3 regions of the Acetobacterium sp. UBA5834 genome follow, and region 3 is predicted to be linked to each of the others. Evidence: riboswitches for the same ligand, from Rfam matches in the RefSeq annotation. Region 3 holds a riboswitch; each other region holds the start of a gene.
The links. Region 3 has a riboswitch for cobalamin ahead of B3F51_RS02725 (alcohol dehydrogenase catalytic domain-containing protein). Riboswitches for the same ligand answer to the same signal wherever they lie in the genome.
Positions count from the first base shown of each region.

Region 1: another riboswitch for cobalamin. It lies ahead of B3F51_RS10770 (ABC transporter ATP-binding protein); the one in region 3 lies ahead of B3F51_RS02725 (alcohol dehydrogenase catalytic domain-containing protein).
Region 2: another riboswitch for cobalamin. It lies ahead of B3F51_RS10585 (anaerobic ribonucleoside triphosphate reductase); the one in region 3 lies ahead of B3F51_RS02725 (alcohol dehydrogenase catalytic domain-containing protein).

Region 1 is NZ_DJGY01000054.1:37,866-44,451, reverse strand. It holds gene B3F51_RS10790 (hydantoinase/oxoprolinase family protein) at 1-166, opposite strand, end outside; gene B3F51_RS10785 (UbiD family decarboxylase) at 180-1,541, opposite strand; gene B3F51_RS10780 (hypothetical protein) at 1,671-2,228, opposite strand; gene B3F51_RS10775 (energy-coupling factor transporter transmembrane component T family protein) at 2,283-3,014, opposite strand; gene B3F51_RS10770 (ABC transporter ATP-binding protein) at 3,015-4,502, opposite strand; cobalamin riboswitch at 4,809-4,978, opposite strand; gene B3F51_RS10765 (RES family NAD+ phosphorylase) at 5,083-6,171, opposite strand; gene B3F51_RS10760 (sce7725 family protein) at 6,173-6,586, opposite strand, start outside.
Region 2 is NZ_DJGY01000053.1:26,927-33,512, forward strand. It holds gene B3F51_RS10560 (MFS transporter) at 1-907, shown strand, start outside; gene B3F51_RS10565 (flavodoxin domain-containing protein) at 1,009-1,500, opposite strand; gene B3F51_RS10570 (FMN-binding protein) at 1,522-1,908, opposite strand; gene B3F51_RS10575 (MarR family winged helix-turn-helix transcriptional regulator) at 1,924-2,388, opposite strand; gene B3F51_RS10580 (HAD hydrolase family protein) at 2,600-3,928, shown strand; cobalamin riboswitch at 3,993-4,141, shown strand; partial or broken gene B3F51_RS10585 (anaerobic ribonucleoside triphosphate reductase) at 4,267-6,381, shown strand.
Region 3 is NZ_DJGY01000012.1:47,102-53,687, reverse strand. It holds gene B3F51_RS02740 (5'-nucleotidase) at 1-477, opposite strand, end outside; gene B3F51_RS02735 (hypothetical protein) at 802-1,008, opposite strand; gene trpD (anthranilate phosphoribosyltransferase) at 1,018-2,127, opposite strand; gene B3F51_RS02725 (alcohol dehydrogenase catalytic domain-containing protein) at 2,202-3,233, opposite strand; cobalamin riboswitch at 3,351-3,526, opposite strand; gene B3F51_RS02720 (tocopherol cyclase family protein) at 3,614-4,591, opposite strand; gene B3F51_RS02715 (DUF92 domain-containing protein) at 4,634-5,488, opposite strand; gene B3F51_RS02710 (diacylglycerol/polyprenol kinase family protein) at 5,502-6,164, opposite strand; gene B3F51_RS02705 (phytoene/squalene synthase family protein) at 6,188-6,586, opposite strand, start outside.

The DNA of each region.
Region 1 (6,586 bases), on a different contig from region 3:
CCCAAGCCACCGCCAATTCTTTAAGCCCGGCCAGAATCCCCTGAGCCGGGTGATCATGATTAGTGGGGTTTTTCAAGGCAATCCGCTGTTCAGCCTGGTCCCCGAAACAGCCCACCGAGGTGTAATCGGTAAAGGTGCCACCAGTGTCAATCGCAATTTTTATCATCTTTGGCCTTCTTCTATTTTACGTATTTAAATAATCGTTTGATGTCTTCAATGACATTTTCATCGATATCGATTTTGGGTGAGTAACCGCTAAGCGGTTTGGTGGCATCGATGCCCATTTTGGCCGTCAGACCATCGTCGCCGGTGGAAGGGTCCAGGGTTTCGCCCATCATATTGGGGAAGATCATGACGCCCTTGTCGGCCTGCAGTCGGGTGGCCATGGCCCACAGCACTTCCTGTTCATTGAAGACATCGACGTCCTCATCCACGACAATGACCATTTTAATATGATGGTCCATGCCTAAAGCGGTTAACATAACCTGTTGCGCCTGACCTTCAGCCGTTTTCTTCATCGATACATAGCAGTGGAAAATCCCACAGGAAGATAGGGGCGAATGAACGGCCTTGATGTTGGGCAGATTCTGTTTTAAAAACTTGGTAATATCCCCTTCCCGCTGGATCGAGACAATGGTAATGTGCTCACTGCTCATGGCTGGTGTCAGATCGTGGAAAATAGGTTTTTCCCGGTAACGGATGGCATTGACCTGGAAAACATTTTCGGTGCTGCGGAAACAGGCATAATTGGTGTATTCGGCAAAAGGACCTTCCGGTTCCCGAACACTGCAGAGCACTTCCCCTTCCAGTACAATTTCGGCATAAGTGGGCACATTCAGATCCATGGTGGCACAGGGGGAAACTTCCAGAGGCTCGCCAAATAATCCACCGATGGCACCGTATTTTCCCAGATGATAAGGAATCGAAGCTTGCGAACCCAAGGCAATATTAGGATGAACCCCAATACAGATGGCGGCTTTCATGTTTTCGCCCCGTTCTTCACTCTTTCTGAAAAATTCCCACATCCGCTGACGGGAATGGAAGGAAATTCCCAGCTTGTTTTTTCCTTTTAACTGCAGCCGATGAAAACCCAGCGTTTCACAGCCAGTCTCCGGATCTTTGGCCACGGTCAGACCAGAGGTAATATAGGGGCCAGCATCAATGGGAAAATGAGTGATAATTGGCAGCTTAGTTAAATCAACGTCATCGCCAGTAATCAAATGAGCATTACAGGGTGGGTTCTCGACCACCTTAACATCATCAAAACGATTCTTGATCCGTTCGGCAAACTCAAACGACAGGTCTTCGGTTTTAACGCCCATCGCTTTGGCAAACCGGCCCTTGGTACCGAGAATATTGGTTACCACTGGAATATCGCCGCCTTCCACCTGATCAAACCACATCACCGGATATTTCCGCTGTTTTTCCAGCTCCATCATCAAGGTACTGATTTCATATTCCCGCTTGACGGGCTCTGTTACATGGCAGATTTCACCATCTTTATCCAACTGTTCTAAAAACACACGTAAATCCTGACGCATCTTCGATTTCTCCTTAATTGCGATTGAATAAACTACTTGTAAAACTACAAATTGCTTTGGCACCTGTTTTACAAAAACAGATACCAAAGCAGTTAAAATTTCGTTATTTTATTTTTAGCTTAACCAGAATTATTTTACCATACCTGATTTCAGCAAGGCATCATAAACTTTCTTTTCTGCCAGCGTTGCCAATGGCCAGGTTACAGCGATGGTTATCAGGCTGGATACCGCCGCAACACTTACCGGCAGACCTAGAATCAAAACCAGACCCACTCCCACAATGGCATTTCCTAAAACACAAACACCACCCTGAGCCAGAATGTGATGCGACCATTTGGTCATGTCACATTTTACCGCCACGAAAGATACCCAGATGGACGCAATGCCGTTGGCAAAGATAAAGGTTGGCCAAAGGGGGGTATACATGATTGAAATCAGGGCTTCCACTTCAGCGGCAATCAATCCACCTGGCTGTCTGTAAAGCAGGGTTAAAATGCCGGTAAAAAATGCCCATACGGTTCCATTAATCAGTAACATTCCCATTTTTCCCCAGGGCAGCATGTTATCGATCTGGCCGGTAATCTGGCAGGCGATCACAAAGACGATCCCCATGACGACGGCACCAATTAAAGATTTGGTGTCTGTTTTAAAAATACTTCTTTTTCCAATTGCTTGTTCGTTTTGCATGTTATGCTCCTTTTTTTGCATCAATTATTTTTTATTTACACAGTTTTTCAACTGTTACAAAATCGTTTTAATCAAGACTCCGCCAAACCCGATCATCAGGCAGACAATGGTCATGCCTTCCAAAGGATGGAGATTGATTTTTTTCTGAAAATTTCGGGTTGCGTGGCGGCCATAGCCTCTGAGTTCCACCGATAGCGCCGCATCACTGGAGATTCGCATGGCCCGATACATCAGCGGTAAAATTGAAGCCGGCAGGTTGCGGATTTTCTCAACCACGGTATCATTGGGTACCCCCCGGGCCGATTGACTATTGCAAATGGACTGGTATTCCCCGATCATCACCGGGAAAAACCGGGCGACCATCGGCACCAGCATCGCATAGCGGTAAGGTATCCGCCAGTGTATCAGCATCTGAGCCATATCCATAGGATCGGTATGAACCCCGAACTGATAGGCCGAAAATGAGATGATGCCAATTCTTAAAAAAGCCAGGATGGAGGTGGCAATAAAACCACTGTAAATCTGTAAAATACCCCAGGCATAAAGCAGCTCGCCTTCACGACCAAAGATCAGATTGATGATCAATACTTGGGTGCCAATAATCAGCAGCACAATTGACAGCATTTTAAAAGCTTTCAAGGATTTCTCCGAGAACAGTTCAGAAATCAGAATCACCCCCAGTAAAATGCCATTGAGAAGTATACTTCGCGACACCAGGGCGGTTAAAACCAGAAACAGGCACCAGGTCAGTTTGAGCCGCGGATCCAGTTCTTTTAGTTTAAACATTTAAAAATCGCCTCCTTCGATGAGTTCCAATCGAACCAATTCGTTCAGATAATTGTCTATTTTTTCGGCTTTAAATTCCAAAGCCAATTGATGATTGTGCATCACCACAATCCGATTGGCAAAATCTCTGGCTTCAGTCAAATCATGGGTTACCAGCAAAATGGTGACCCCCTGACTGCTGAGATGGGCCAGTTTTTCCATGACCACTTGACTCTGGGCACTGTTTAGGCCGGAGGTCGGTTCATCGGCAATAATCAGCTCGGGATCATTAATGACCACCGACCCCAAGGCCAATAGTTGCCGTTGTCCCCGGCTTAGCCGCTGAGGATGGATTTCGTCCAATCCTTTAAGGCCGACTAGAACCAAGGTTTCTTGAATCTTTTCTTCGATTTGCTGCGCACTGAGGTTTTTATTTTTTAGAACATAGCTGATTTCATCGCGTACCGAGCTGCAAAAGATCTGATCATCGGGGTTCTGAAACAAAAACCCAATCCGGCGCCGCAGTTCGCCCACATTTTTCTTGGTCACCGGAGTTCCAAATAGCTCCACCGATCCCGAGGTTGGTTTAACCAATCCTTCAATGAGCTTGAGCATGGTGGATTTACCTGAACCGTTCTGGCCGATGACCGCCGTGAAATCGCCTTTTTTCAGACTAAAATTTAGCGGCTGACAGCCGGTTATCCCACCTTTATAAGTATGCGATGCACCGCTTAACTTAATCACGTCGAGCCGCTCATCCACTTGAATCGGTTTCGCCCGTCGATTGGTTTTCCGACAGCCATATTTTTTCTGATATTCACCAACCGGCAGAAAATCTTTGACCATCCCAGCTTCCATTACGAGCACCCGATGGGCATCTTTTAAAACCGCACCGGATTTATCCATAACCACCAGGGTGGTCACCTTTTTCTCCCGGTTCAACCACCCCAGGTGCCGATAGAGTTCCGAGCTGGTTTTGGGATCCAGTTCGGCCGTGGGTTGATCCAGTAGTAGGATCGGGGTTTTCATTGCCAGAATACTCCCCAGCACCACCTTCTGGGCTTGTCCGCCGGAAAGGGCATCGGTGGTCCGATCTGAAAACACCCGGATTCCGAGAAAATCCATGACCGCATTAACCCGATGCTCAATTTCATCCTGACTCAAATTGAGATTCGCAACCCCAAACGCCAGTTCATCAGTAACCCGCCGATTGACCATCTGGTTTTGCGGCTCCTGCATCATATAGCCCAGATAGTCGGTCATTTGGCAGAGCGGTATCTTTGAGACATCCTGATCCGCTACCATCACCGTTCCATCCAGTTCACAGGGATAAAACTTCGGTGCCGCCGATGTAATCGCATGAAGCAGTAGCGATTTACCCGATGCCGCACCACCGGTAACGGCAATGAATTCGCCCTCATTGATATTTAGTTTGATGTTTTTAAGCGCTGGTTCCGATTCTTCTGGAAAGGTCAGCATATTAATATCCAGTTGGATGATTGGTTTCATGGAGTGGCCTCGTGATTGAATTTTCAAATGACTGCTTTTAGTATAAAGCCGTGCACTCCGGTCATTGTGCCGCACAAAATTACTGCCGTTTGGCATAAAACCGTGCACTTCGGCTTCCACTTCGTTCCAGCCTTCGCCGCGGGCTACGCCCTATGAAGAATTTGAAAAATGAAATTTTTTATAAGCGAGCTTAATAAAATTTCATTTCCCAAATTCTTCGCACGGCTTTATGCTTTTGCGCAAAATAAAAAGTTTCGACTATCCCAGGGTAATCCTAAGGATAGCCGAAACTTTACCGTCGTTTCATACTATAAGCAATTTATGGCAGGTCTCCTGACTCTGGTTTATCTGTTTTTGCGCCTTCCCGTTTCCAGTGGCATCTGCAAAAACAAAACCATTACAGTGATGGGTCCGTTCAGGATTTTCACCTGATTCCCTATTCTCCTTTGTAAGGCACCATAAATCGTATATCTGTTAAGTTGCATTAATCATAGCGAATTTATTGACAATTGTCAACTGTTTGACAAAATTTTTCTTTTAAACAAATCAAAGTCAAGGTTCCTGCTGTTAATTTGGATAGTTATTCTATTGTTTCCTCTGAATATGAAATAGATTTTATTCGAAATACTGTTGTCTTAGTGCAACTGAAGAAGTTATTGCAATCAAAAATGGCTAAATTAAAACCGCCTTCATGCATGGTACTTACATATTCCACACCATCAAATCCTTGACTCTTAATGTAGTCACTTATATATTGTGTTGGTAAATAATCCAGCTCGCTGTCATGCCTCCGTAGCGGTTTCGCTATTTCTTGGCTAATTAATTTCAAATGTTCAATATTAATTGCATGTTGAGTATACTCTATTCCCATTGTGCTGTTTGCGATAAAAGGACTTATTTTATCCAAATTAGCAAAATCAATGACTACTATATCTTTTTTTAGCTTGAAGTTACCAACAGTAACATAATCAAAAACTCCAGCGCGTGTTTCATGCAAAGTAGTTTTGACCGAATCCGCTAAATATAATATGCTAATACCTGCCGGATTTACGCGCCCCGCTGTTGCTAAATGTGTAGGTGGCGCTCCCATTTCTGATTTCTTAAAACCAAATTCGTCCGTACAAATACGAGTGCGATACAAAACTTTTCCTGCTTTATGAGTTTTTCGAACACACCGGATAAATGAATCCAAAATATCTTTATTAATATGATCTGTGTGAAATCGATTTACACGCTTTATATCTCCAACAAAATCTGTCCATTGGTAATCTCGTAGAACTGAATACTCATTCAAATAATCTTTATCTTGACTTTCCAAAATTCCTACCGGATAATCAAACAGCTCTGGTTGATCAGCATATTTTTCATAGCAGATAGCAGTAAGTAACTGATAAATGTTATCAGGCTCTAAGTTAAAAATTGACCATTTTCTGTAAAAAATGTTCTTAAGTACGTCTGTTTTTTCTTTTGGAAAGGTTGCCGGTAAACTAGCTGCAGATGTATATACATCTAATAACTCATTAAACCTATCAGCCAATGTTGTATCACTCTCTAATGAGTACACATTAACATTTTTACTACCGCAAAAGTCACAATTACCTTTTTTTCTATGATTCTTAATGATGTCAATAACTTCAGCATCGTTAAAACATCTTACGCAGCAATTCATTCTATTTCCCCTCGCTAAGGTACTTTCCCATAAGTTCTAAATGATGCATAACTGAAAGCTTTTTTACACTCCCAAGCCCAGGGTAAGTTTCATTATCATAATGTGATAATAAGGTTTTCATACCAAGTGTTGGAGGAAAAGGATCGGCTTGGTACCAAGTATTTAATTTTGAAACTGCTTCATAAAATTTTTTTGCCGGGTTAGAAATGTCTTCGTTTGAGTCAGAAACAAAATGCTTGACTCTAAGGCTATTATCCTTTGCAAAATACACAATATGAATTGCTACTGCATATGGGGCAAACCCCCCTTCTTGATAGTCATTTCCGACAACGGAATAGTCAGCAAAGCCTTTAAGCCCATCGTCTTTAAAGTACAAATGATCATCAGAAAAAAACTCATCCTCTATATCTTGATA
Region 2 (6,586 bases), on a different contig from region 3:
AATTATTCTGGAGAGCTTCTGGGCCTGGGGATGGCTGATTGCCGCCTTTGTGGCTTACTTGTTTATTCCCGTCTATGGCTGGCGGATGGCCTTTTTAGTGGGTGGTATTCCAGCCCTGTTTGCAGCTTTCTTTCGGATGGCCGTGCCGGAATCGCCCCGGTATCTGGAATCAGTGGGAAAAACCGCTGAAGCCGAAGCATTGCTGGTAACCATGGAAAAACAGGCCAATATTACCAGTCAGGTTGAGTCTACTGAAGTTGATAAACTTAGTCATATCAAGGCATCATTTTTAGATTTATGGTCCAAGCCCTATATAAAATCTACCATTGTATTATGGGTGATCTGGTTTGGGATCAATTTTGGTTACTATGGTTTTGTTTTGTGGACGCCGTCACTATTGGTGGCAAAAGGCTTCACCCTGACAAAAAGTTTTGAATTTACGCTGATCATGTGTCTGGCCCAGTTGCCGGGATATTTCAGTGCGGCGTATCTGATTGAGAAAGTTGGCCGAAAAAAAGTGCTGGCCATTTATTTTGCCGGAACGGCACTGGCGGCCTGGCTATTTGGCCATGCTGGCAGTGTGGAACAGATTCTGATCTATGGTTCAATGCTTTATTTTTTCAGTCTGGGTGCCTGGGGCTGTGTTTATGCCTATACGCCAGAAGTTTATCCGACCTTTTTCAGAGCGACCGGTTCTGGCTGGGCCGCCGCATTTGGACGGATTGGCGCTTTTTCGGCTCCCTTTATTGTGCCGGTGATCTATAATTACTATGGCACCGAAATCGGCTATACCAATGTATTTATTACTCTGACCCTCGTATTTGCAGTGGTGGCCATTGTGGTAGCGGTGTTTGGGAAGGAAACGATGGGGAAAAGTCTGGAAGAGATTAATAGGCCCGGGATGTAGTTATAAATAATTTATAATTCAATATAAAAAAAGGACTGCCTGTGATCGTTTATTCGGTCACAGGCAGTTTTAAATGCAGATTTTCTTTGAAAAATAAACCATTAAGAAAGGTTATTAATAATCGTGGCCATATTTAAAATATTTTCCGGCAATGGTTTCATTGGCGGCGTATTATTTTTGTCAGACGATTTTTCGACCATATTTGAAACGAATTTATGAAAAAAATTCATTTTATCGGGCCGCATCTCGCCGCCGAAATTTTCAATCGAAACAGCCTGATTCAAAAGAGTCTCAGGGAAGGCGGTTTTAAAATAGTCGTCAGAATGCTCGGCTGATCCACAGGAAATAAAAAAGCCAATCTTTTTATTTTTTAATGCATCAAGATTTTTGAGACAGTAGTTTTTAATCGGCTTCTGTATCTGGCCCATATAGATGGAACCGCCAATTAAAATCGTATCATAGTCATCAAGGGTGGGGATACTCTCTTTAGTGATGTTGACGATCTGAACGTCACCATTTACATTCTTCTTTAGCATTTGCACACAATCTTTTGTAAACCCATAGGTGCTGGCATAAAGTATCAGGGTTTTCATCAATTTATTCCTTTCTTTTGCTTAATTTGATAATGCGTTTTCAATGGATTTCAGATACGCCTTACTGGTAACCGTGGCGCCGGTGACGGTGTCGACGGTGGTGTTCTGTTTTTCGATGACACTGCTTATAATGGTGTTGGTCACATCAGGCGTTTCCAGACTGACGGTTTTGACCACCGCAATGTTTGAAATCTGGTGATCAGCCACGCTGACGGCGACCTCATTGCTCCAGCGCCCGGCCTTATAAACACCGGTATAGGTGCCGTCTTCAATTCCTTTCAGATCGACGGGGTTAATCGCCAGATTTTCGCCGGCTTCCAGGCCGTTGGTGATGTAAAAAACGCCACCGGCGCCGACCAGTACCAATACCCCCAGAATACTGAGAATAATAATTATTGCTTTTTTCATCTGCTTTTCCTCCTGTTATTTTGATTCCTGGTTCATTTTTTCCAGGTTGGCCAGCAATTTTTCAATAACCGACCGGGTCATTGCCAGTTCTTCGTCAGATATACCATCAAATAATTTTTCGGTAAAGATTTCTGATTTCTGCTGACTTTCTGTGCCAAACGAATCAACCGCATCGGTTAGCTTAATCCGGGTGATCCGGGCGTCATGGGGATCTTTTTCCATCACAACAAAGCCTTTTTGTTCCAGTTTAAGCGCCACCTGTTTGACATTCTGATGGGAACTGCCCATGCTTTTTGCTACTTCCTTAAGGGTTGGGTCGTGATCAAAAATATTCTGCACCACAATGGTCAGCAGCCATTGCTTGGTTGTCAAGTTGTATTCTTTCAGTTCCCGTTCCAACAGGGTGTCCATCTGGTTGGCGACGACTTGGACACCGCCAAAGATGAATTTTTGATCGGGCATTGAATCCATATTGTCCAAAATATAACCTCCACTTATCAATTAAGGTAATACATTACCATAATTGATAATACATTACCTTTTTTTATCTGTCAATACTTTTTAGAAAAATTAATCTGTTTCTGAAAAAAGTTAAGGGGTATCTGTATTTGAAAGGGTTTGCAGAAATTTAAGCGGCAGAAAATTTCAAATGTGTGTTATTATAGACAGGCATCAGAAAGAGGAGAAGGTTATGCCAAAAGTAGGAATGCGAATTTTTAAAACATTTATAGCGGTTTATCTCTGCTTCTTAATCTATTTATTAAGAGGCGAGCAAGGCTCCCCCTTCTATTCGGCGATTGCGGCGATTTTATGCATGCAGCCCTATGTTTCCAATAGCTTTAAGGTAGCCATGAATCGAACCCTGGGTACCTTTATCGGTGGGGCGATGGGGTTGGGATTGCTTATTTTTGAGCGGAGCTTCATCCCGGTGGATATGCCGATGCTGCAATATCTGGTGGTATCCTTGTGCGTTATCCCGCTCATTTATTTTACGGTCGCCATCAAAAAACCAACGGCATCTTATATTACCTGTGTGGTTTTTTTAAGCATTACAGTGACCCATGGGGCCGATGTGAATCCGCTGATCTTTACCATTGACCGGATCGTGGACACCCTCATTGGTATCTTTGTGTCATTGGGAGTCAATGCTTTTCACTTGCCCCGGCGCAGAAACAGAAAAACCCTCTTTGTCACCAATCTGGATGGTTCCTTGTTGAATTCCCAAATTGAAATCAGCAGTTACTCCAGAATAAAACTAAACACCATGATCCGCCAGGGCGCTTTGATTACCATTGCCACGACCAGAAGTGCCGAAACCCTGCTGCCCCTGCTGGAAGGCGTAGAAATAAAGGTTCCCGTTATCATGATGAATGGGGCGGTTTGGTATGATCTGCAAAAACGAAGTTATTTAAGCTGCAAGAAAATGAATCCGGAAGTGGCCAAGCAACTGATTGATGTTTTTGAAAAACGGGAGCTGAATTGTTTTACCCACACCATCATCAATGATGTTCTCCATGTTTATTACACCAGGCTTATTAATCCGGTGGAGGAAAAAATCTATCATTCCAAAAAGCGACTCCCGGAACAGAGCTATGTGTGCGGCGAGGTGCCAAATGATCAAAGCGTTTTATCGATTATGGCAGTGGATCAGAAGGCGACGATCGTCCAGGTTAAAGCGGCCATCATGAAGCTGGAAATTGCGTCAGCGGTTAATGTTGAGTGCTATCCGGATGATCAACATCCGGGCTATTACTTTCTCGAAATAACCAGCCGGGAAGCCTCGGTGAAAAATGCCATCATGGATATGAAAGCCCGATATGCTACCGATAAAGTGATTGCGTTTGGCAATGACATCAGGAATGCAGCGATGCTGGAAGCCGCCGATTTTGCTTATGTGGTTGAAAATGCATCCATCGAACTAAAAGAAATGGGCTGGCCGCAGATAGGAGCGAATGACGATGATGCAGTGGTCAAGACCATCAGTCGCCATTTTTATGCCAAACCGGGGAGCTTTAAATAATGATAACCGTTTGCAGGTGACAAGGGGTTTGACACCACATCTTGTATATGATAAAATTAAAACAACCAAATATGAAGATAACGGTGCTGTGCCAACCGGTGCAGCATGGGGGAAGCCGGTGCAAATCCGGCACGGTCCCGCCGCTGTAAGGGGGAGATTTTTTTAAAAAGATCAAGCCTAAGTCAGATTACCCACCGTTATTTGTCACACCAGACTCTACGCGTGATAGAGGGTGTTTGAGCCAAGCAATCTTAGACCTCTTGACCCACGCCGTCGAGAGGTTTTTCAATGCCCGAAACAACAAAAAGACTCGCAGGAAAGTAGGAAAACAAACCAGGATGATTACGAAGATCAAAAAAAGAGATGGACGAGAAGCCCCTTTTAATATTGAAAAAATTGCCAATGCCATTTTTAAGGCCGCCAGTGAAATCGGCGGCCAGAATTATCAGACCGCCATGGAGCTATCTGAAAAAGTGGCCATCTATATCGAACAGGAAATGAACACCAATACCCCGACGGTGGAAGAAATTCAGGATGCGGTGGAAAAAATTCTGATCGAAACCGGACATGCAAAAACCGCAAAGAAATATATTCTCTACCGGGCCGAGCGAACCCGAATCCGGGAAATGGATACCCGCTTGATGAAAATATATGAGGATCTGACCTTTAAAGAAGCCAAGGACAACGATGTTAAACGGGAAAATGCCAACATTGACGGCGACACCGCCATGGGCACGATGCTGAAGTATGGATCAGAGGGCGCTAAACAGTTTTATGAAATGTTTGTCCTCAATCCCGAGCATTCAACCGCTCATAAAGCCGGTGAAATCCACATTCACGATATGGATTTTTTAACCCTGACCACTACCTGCTGTCAGATTGATTTAGAACGCTTATTTAAAGATGGGTTTTCGACTGGTCACGGCCATCTCCGGGAACCCAACGATATTCAGAGTTATTCGGCGCTGGCCTGCATTGCCATTCAGTCCAACCAGAATGATCAACATGGCGGACAGAGTATTCCCAACTTTGACTATGCCATGGTGCCTGGGGTGAAAAAAACTTTTATCCGGCTCTATCGGGAGAATTTGGCCAAGGCCCTGACCTTATTGACCGATACCAAAAATGCCTTAGCCAAGGTAAAGGCCATCAGTGAAGATATCGAAAAGAAACTGGGGTTAAAGCCCGAGCTAAATCAACCGAAGAATTATCTGGAAGCCGAAGCCCGGAGTTTGGCGTTATGGATAGCGGATGCCAACAGCATCAGCCGGGCTCAGAATTTTGCCATGGAAAATGCCGAACGGGAAATTGACCGCAGTGTTTATCAATCCATGGAGGCCTTTGTTCACAATCTCAACACCATGCACAGCCGGGCTGGGGCTCAGATTCCGTTTAGTTCCATCAACTACGGGATGGATACCTCAATTGAGGGGCGTCTGGTCATAAAAAATCTGCTTTTGGCAACGGAGGCCGGATTGGGAAATGGCGAAACCCCGATTTTTCCGATTCATATTTTTAAGGTGAAAGAAGGGGTCAATTACAACCCCTGGGACCCCAATTATGATTTGTTTAAATTGGCCTGTCGGGTCAGCGCCAAGCGTTTGTTTCCCAATTTCTCCTTTTTGGATGCGCCCTATAACCTGAAATATTACAAAGCTGGCCAACCAGAAACTGAAATTGCCTATATGGGCTGTCGTACCCGGGTGATCGGCAATGTCCACGATCCCAGTCGGGAAATTACCTATGGCCGGGGCAACTTAAGTTTTACCACCATCAATCTGCCCCGGATTGCCCTAAACTGCAAGGGTAACCAGGACGTGTTTTTTACTGAGTTGGATCAGAAAATTGATCTGGTGATTGAGCAGTTGCTGGAACGGTTTGAAATTCAGGCCCACAAAAAAGTTAAAAACTTTCCTTTCCTAATGGGCCAGGGCGTTTGGATTGATTCTGCAGATCTGACCGACGAGATGGAAATCCGGGAAGTACTGAAACACGGCACCCTGAGTATGGGCTTTATCGGCCTGGCGGAATGCCTGACGGTTTTAACCGGCAAACACCATGGCGAAGCGGCAGAAGTACAGGAGCTGGGGCTTGCAATTATTGGCCACATGCGCAAGCGGATGGATGAAACCAGTCAGGTCTATGGCATGAACTTTACCCTGCTGGGCACCCCGGCCGAAGGGACTGCCGGACGCTTTGTTAAGCTGGATAAACAGGTATTTGGCGAAATTCCCGGGGTAACCGATCGGGAGTATTATACCAATTCGTTCCATATTCCGGTTTACTACCCCACCAGTGCCTATGAAAAAATTACCCTGGAAGCACCCTATCATGAGTTGACCAACGCTGGACACATCACCTATGTGGAAATGGACGGCGATCCCCTCGACAATCTGGAAGCCTTTGAGAAGGTGGTTCGGGCGATGAAGGAAGCTGGCATCGGCTACGGTGCTTATATAAGGTAAAAAACATAATAAATATACTTAAATGGCTAAATAATAGTATTATAGATTTATTACATATAATCAAAAAATATAATAAAACTTAAAGACCAATTCAGAAATGCATATGAAATAGTATGTGTTTTTTTTGATGCGTTTAAGTAGAGTTCAATTAGATTGATCAATTATTATTTAGCTATCAGTTCCCATTCAGAAC
Region 3 (6,586 bases):
GATCTGATCGATTTCTTTTATTTCTTCATAGGTCAAGTGTTGGGTATAAATAATCCCCGCAGCGACTCCAGCATTAATGGCTTCCTGAACATCCTCCTCATTGGCGGAAAGAAAAAGATCGGTATTAAAGGCTTCCAGATAGGGCGCCAGCATGGCCCCGCTAACCAGTGCCGCCCGGGTGATATCCAATTGGTAATGCCTGATTGAGTTAAAAATCCGCAGACTACTATCGGCATTATTGCGGGACATCACGATGATTTCGGTTTTTCGCTCTTCCGAACCGATCTCATTAAGCTTCAGCAGTGCCTTAATCAGAGCAAAACCGGTTCCCGGCTTTAAAATATCGTTTTCATGTTCAATCTGATATTTTGTGTACGCGTCCACCCCTGCTTCATCAAAGATCCGATTTTCTTCCTCCAGATCAAAAAGCGCCCGGGAAGAGATTCCCACTACCAGACAATTTTCAAATTTATGCATCCTTTTCCCCCTTCTTTCCCAATCTTATCGATAATTTAACCTTATTCACACAACTTATCCACATTATCCCGGGAAATCCGGTATAATGTGGATAAATAAGCCATTTTTCCCCATCAGCCGGACACCCGGTTAAAAGTTATCCACAATCGATATCCCTGGATAACTTCAGCAAGGGTCAACGTTCCAGAAATTTTTCAGATATTAAAAGAACCTTTTTCGAAGAAAAAGGTTCTTTTAATTTTATGGTGTCACCCATTTATTCTGTTTTTATCATACCATTGATATCGAAATCCGTAAATATAACTTTACTGATTTAGCGACCATTCAAGCAAAAAAATCAGTTTCCTCCAGGGTCAACTTGACAATCCGAAGCTCGGTCAGTTCATCACCCAGGTCATTTTTTGTGGCGATCAATTGATTTAGTCCGTTCTCCGGATAAACGCTGGCCTTGTTGATGCCAACCAGGGTAAATCCGCCATTTTCAGCCATTTTCAGATAACCTTCGGCCGCTTTTAACGCATAAAGAATCATCAACGCTGCCTAACCCTGAACCTTTTTTTCAAGCGCTGACAAAATCTTCAGGCCCTTAACACCATCACGATTCTGATAGTTGACCCAGGTCTTGAGTTTTTCCCAGGCCGCCCCATTATGAATCAGTTCCAGGGCCATTTCATAACCTTCCCGAATACTGGGCGCCTTGTCCCGTAAATACAGAATCAGTCCGGCATTTAAGGCAACAATATCTTCCCGGGTCTTGGTTTCTTTGCCTTTTAACAATCGGACAATACATAGCGCCGATTCTTCAACCGAATTAAAGGTGCGGATTTCATCCACAATTCCAGGAGTTATCAACATATCTTGTGGATTAAATGTATATTTTTCCACACTACCATCTTCTTTCAGCTCAGCAATATGGGTAGTACCGAGGGTTGAAGCCTCATCAATGGCCTGGTCGCCAACCTCGCCAAAAACCACAATGGCCCGTTTATAACCGATCTCCGCCATGATCTGGGGCACAAAATCCAGCATTTCTTTGGAGTAGACCCCTCTGACCCCATATTGCGGCAGCGCCGGGTTTGCCAGCGATGCCGAAATATTCAGCACACTGCCAAATGAAATTTGCGATAAAACCCGCCCCAAAGCTACCGGATGAACCTCCGGGCTCATCCCATTAAAAATACCAATCCCGGCCTTTTCGATGCTTTCTTTAACCAGATCGACATTAGAATCCATATCGATACCCAGGGCTTCCAGCACATCGATGGTACCACAGACCGAGGTCAAGGCCCGGGAACCGTGTTTAGCCATGGGGATTCCGGCGGCGGCAATAATCGATGCCACGGTGCTGATATTGAAGGTTTTAAAACTATCCATCCCGGTGCCGCAGTTATCCACAATCGGAAACTCAGTGACCGGTTCCACCTTAAAGGTATCCACTTCATAAATCGCTTCAAAACTTCCGGCCACTTCTGCCGGGGTTGCCCCTTTCGCACTGAGGGCCGCTAAAAAAGCGCCCTGTTGCATGGCTGTTTGCTTATCACTTAATATTTCCATGAACATTTCTTTGGAATCATCTTTTGACAGGTTTTCCTTATTGATCAGCTGGGTAATCACCTGACCATAATCTTTCATGCTGATTGTTTTTTCCATTTAATTGCTCCTTTAATTTTTCTTTCTTATTTATTAATTCACTACTGCTTCGATCTCACTTTGACAGACGGCCATCACTTCATCACCACAATGGTTGAATAACCATCGCTGTTTCTAATATAGTCCATTCCCCGTTCCAGTTCTTCCAGTTTGACCCGATGAGAAATAAGTGGCCGGACATCAATTTTTCTTGATTCAAGCAGGGTTTTGGCCTTTTGACTATGCTTAACACTGCAGCCATAAGATCCGACTACGGTAATTTCCTTGTAGTGAATCCGGTTGATGTCCAGTTGGAAGTCTTCATTGCGGCTTAGTCCACTGAAATAACCGAACGTTCCCTGTTTTCTGAGGATTTCCAGGGCCAGATCAAAGGCCTCTGGCCCTGGACAGCAGGGGATTACTCCGTCGACTCCATGACCATTGCTGCAACTCTTTAACTGATCGAGCAGATCTGGCTCATCGCCGCTAAAAACGGCATCAAATCCCAAGGCTTTGCCACGGTCACGACGCTCTTCATTGGCTTCGATCAGGATCATATTTTGGATTCCTTCCGCTTTCGCCACAAACAGGTTAAGCAGGCCCAAACGGCCGCCACCGATAATGACCAGCGCCGCTTTCCGGTTCAACTGAAGGCGATCCTGAATGTTGACACAACAGGCCAGTGGTTCAATAAACGATATTTCTTCATAAGCCAGATCATCATTCCGAATCAGATTGACAATCTTGGATTTGATCGCCTGCTTATCAATTCTGATCACTTCCTGAAAACCGCCATCAAAATTAAAGCCCAAAATCTTAATCTGATCACAGAGATTATCCTGACCACTTTTACAATAATCACAGACCCCACAGGAAATCCCCGGATGAACGTGCACCCGTTGGCCCACCTGATGACCAATAACTTTTTTGCCTCGGGCAATGATCTCACCGGCAATTTCATGTCCCAAAACCCGGGGATAAACCAGATCCCGTTGGCCCATGGTGGCACATTTTAAATCAGTTCGGCAAATATTGCAGGCTCTGACCTTAACAAGCATCTCGCCATCACCGCAGACCGGCATGTCCTTATCTTTTATCACCAATTCCCCCGGTTTTTCCAATACCACTGCTTTCAATACGTCCCTCTCTTATTTTTTATTCTCTGGTCACTGTTTACAAAACCTATCAAACCCTTTTTAAACAAAAAAAAGCTACGCCAACAAAGCGTAGACTTTCCACATCTCTCATCATCTAATTCTCCGGCAGGTCTTCTGACTCATGATCATCACCTCTGTCGCCTTCCCATTTTTTAAACAGTGGCATCTTGACAGAAATTCCCAATTTACAGCGGCGGGCCCGTATAAGCTTCTCACTTATTTTCCTATTCTCCCCGAGGGGCACCTGAAAATGATTATTTAATTTGGCTTATTATATCATACTTGCAATCCCCAATAAAACACCTTTTTGGCAACTTCAATAAATGATTCTGCCTGACAATGGGTTTTATTTATTCGGATTCTTGCTTCACTGCAACCCCTTCCTCCAGACAGATCTCCATCCCCGCATCGCTGCTGATGCTCTCAAAGATGACATCGCCCTGATTGTTTGTTAAACGCAGCCAAACCTTGGCCGTAATACTCTCGACAATCTCGCGATCCATCAGTCCATCCACCGGTGCCCGCAGCCGACCGCCACTGGCCATCTGCGCTTTAAAAGCGAGGGCCCCATTCGGACCTTCAAGTTCCCCAGCGCAGGTTCCCTTTGTGGTATCAACTTCCCATTTCTCCAGCCGGGAAAAATTATAGGTAGCAAAACGCCGGGTAATCCCGTTAAAATCAGTGAAGTAAGCAAAGAAACCGGGAAACGCCATCCCTAAAAAAGGAATATTCGCCCGTGAAAAGACAAATGATGCATTTCCCCCATCAAAATGACTGGCCTGAAGCCAGAGATAGGTTTTGGGAAAAGATCGACCATAATCTTTTTCAATATAACCGACCCCACCATTAAAATCGAGAATCTCGCCATCCAGCTCAATATCACCCTTTATTTCATGATATAAATGGATAATAGCGTGGTAGCATTCCATAAAGGGCAGTATACCAAAGGGCCCCATGATCCCCGGGTGCCTTAAACCCTTGGGAAAGGGATGGCTATTGTGAAAGGTCAACCGCCCTTTGATACTGCCTTCCGCCGTTCCGACATTTAGCGATAACCCCTGGGCGTTAAAACTATTATTCTCAATTTCCACATCAAACCGATCCGTTTTGGCATTGAACTCGGGATAGGGAAAATGATGATACCAGGTTTTTCCGGTGACAGCATTGATGACCTGGATAAAAGCCTGCCGGTTCCCCTGGGGATCGATGGCCATTCCCGGAATAATGGCAATGGCATGTTTGCGATCGGCGCTGATACATTTAAAATACCAGCCTTCAAAATAGCGGCGTTTTTTGTTTTTTCCCTGAAAATAAGCCTGCTTAATCATCAATCTTTTCCTTTCCTCAAAACGATTTCCCCATCCCGGCCTTTACTGCAGCTGGACAAAAAGCAACACCAGGCTGGCGGCCAGCAATGAACTGGCAAAATTAACAAAGTCATTGTTGACAAAGGCCAGCCCGCTATAAAGCTGATTGGGTTTATTATTATCCACCGGTTTTTCGGTCAGCTCACCGGTTTCATGGCTGATATATTTGGCCTGGAAAGCAGCGCCCATAAAGCTATCCAGAACTGATCCCAACAGCCCACCAAAGGTAATCATCAGGATTTGCATCCATAAAAGCACCCCGCTGTTGCCAGCCGCCAACTGGTAAAGACCATAGGTCAGGGCCACCACAACCGACCCACCCAGCGACGCTAAAAAACCCAGCGGACTGACCCCCCCGGAAAGTCCGGGGCTGACCGGTTTTAAGGTAAGTAGCGAAACCGGGGCCTTCTTACTGAGAATTCCGATTTCCGAGGCCCAGGTATCGGCATTGCAGGCCGCAAAGGACGCCGCCACTGCCACCAGATAGGCGGGGTTTTGCGATAAGGCAAAGGGAATCGCCATAATCAGTGCGGCCCCACCATTGGCTCCGACCTGAACCAGATCCCGGGGGCCGGACTTGGCATGCATCCGAACCTCAATGGGATCTTTCAAGCTGGCTTTGAAATGCGATAAAAAGGTGGAGCTGAAAAAAAATACCATCAAAAGGATAAAAAACAGCGGCCCTCCGGCCAGATACAGGGCCACGGCCAGAAAAAAGGCTCCCAGTGCCGCCGATACGGTTAAGGCATTGCGCCTTAAGGCAAAAACAGAAACCGCCAGTGACAAAAAAATATATACCACGTGTTCCAGGGGCGATCCGGTCTGAGCTGCCAGACTATAGTTTGTTAAATTTTCCACTTTGCACCTCCAATCAGACAAACAAAAAATAATAAGTTCCAGCACTGACCAGAGGCACGGTCAGATTATCGAGGCCCAGGGGGGTTGCGGCTTCCAGCAGGGTTGCCAGTAGCGCCAGGGTAATGGCTGGGATCAGCACCTGAGGCTGGCCAGTTGCTGCCAGCAGGAGTGTCGTCACCAGAAACGAAGCCCCCAGCATGGTCAGACTGCCCGACAAAGTTTTTTCTGATCCGAAGATTTGATATGGCCGTTTCGGCCACCGGGTTCCCACCACGGCAGCCAGACCATCGCCGTAACCCATAATCAGAATCCCCACGCCGCCAACCACCGGGTTATTAAGCGGCCCAAAGGTAATCAGGGCCAGCAGCAATAGTGAAATGGCATAGTAGACCGTACCCAAATCACCCTTTCCGCCCCCCCGTTCCATTGACGAAAAGATCTGAAAACGATAGGACAGATAATTCAGGATCACAAAACAAGCCGGTACCACCGCTGCCCAAAAGGGGCTGTCAAAAAAGACCATCGCCAGCAGCCACCAGTTACAAACCAGAATATGAACCGCCTTGCGGCTGGCTTCCTTGCCGAAGCGCTCCAAAAATTTTGCCAGAAAAATCACACCAAACACATAGATAAACGAAACGACGATTCCCAGAATATTATTCCAGATATTTTCCATTTTATGCCTCCCTTCTCTGTCACTTATTGCCCAAAAGATGTCAGCTGTTTGTTGGCCGAAATATAGAGCAAGGCCTTTTCCCATTTGGGCACATAAATCCGCCGATCCAATAAGTGATACCGGGCTTGCCGACACCGTTTTAAAATTTTACTGTAATAAAGTAACGACAATAACACTGGCAACCGGGCTTTTTTATCAAACACCGCCAGATTTGTTGTGATTTTTTGATAGCGGCTTTCCGCTTCAGTGGCAAGGTACTCCCATAGCTGGATCAACTCCGAGCTTGGCTCCGGTCCAGCCAAATCCTCGGGACTAACGCCCCAGGCGCTCATTAAATCCTCGGGCAGATAAATTCGCTGCAAGCGATAGTCGGTGCCCACATCACGCAAAATATTGGTCAGCTGCATGGCAATCCCCAGTTC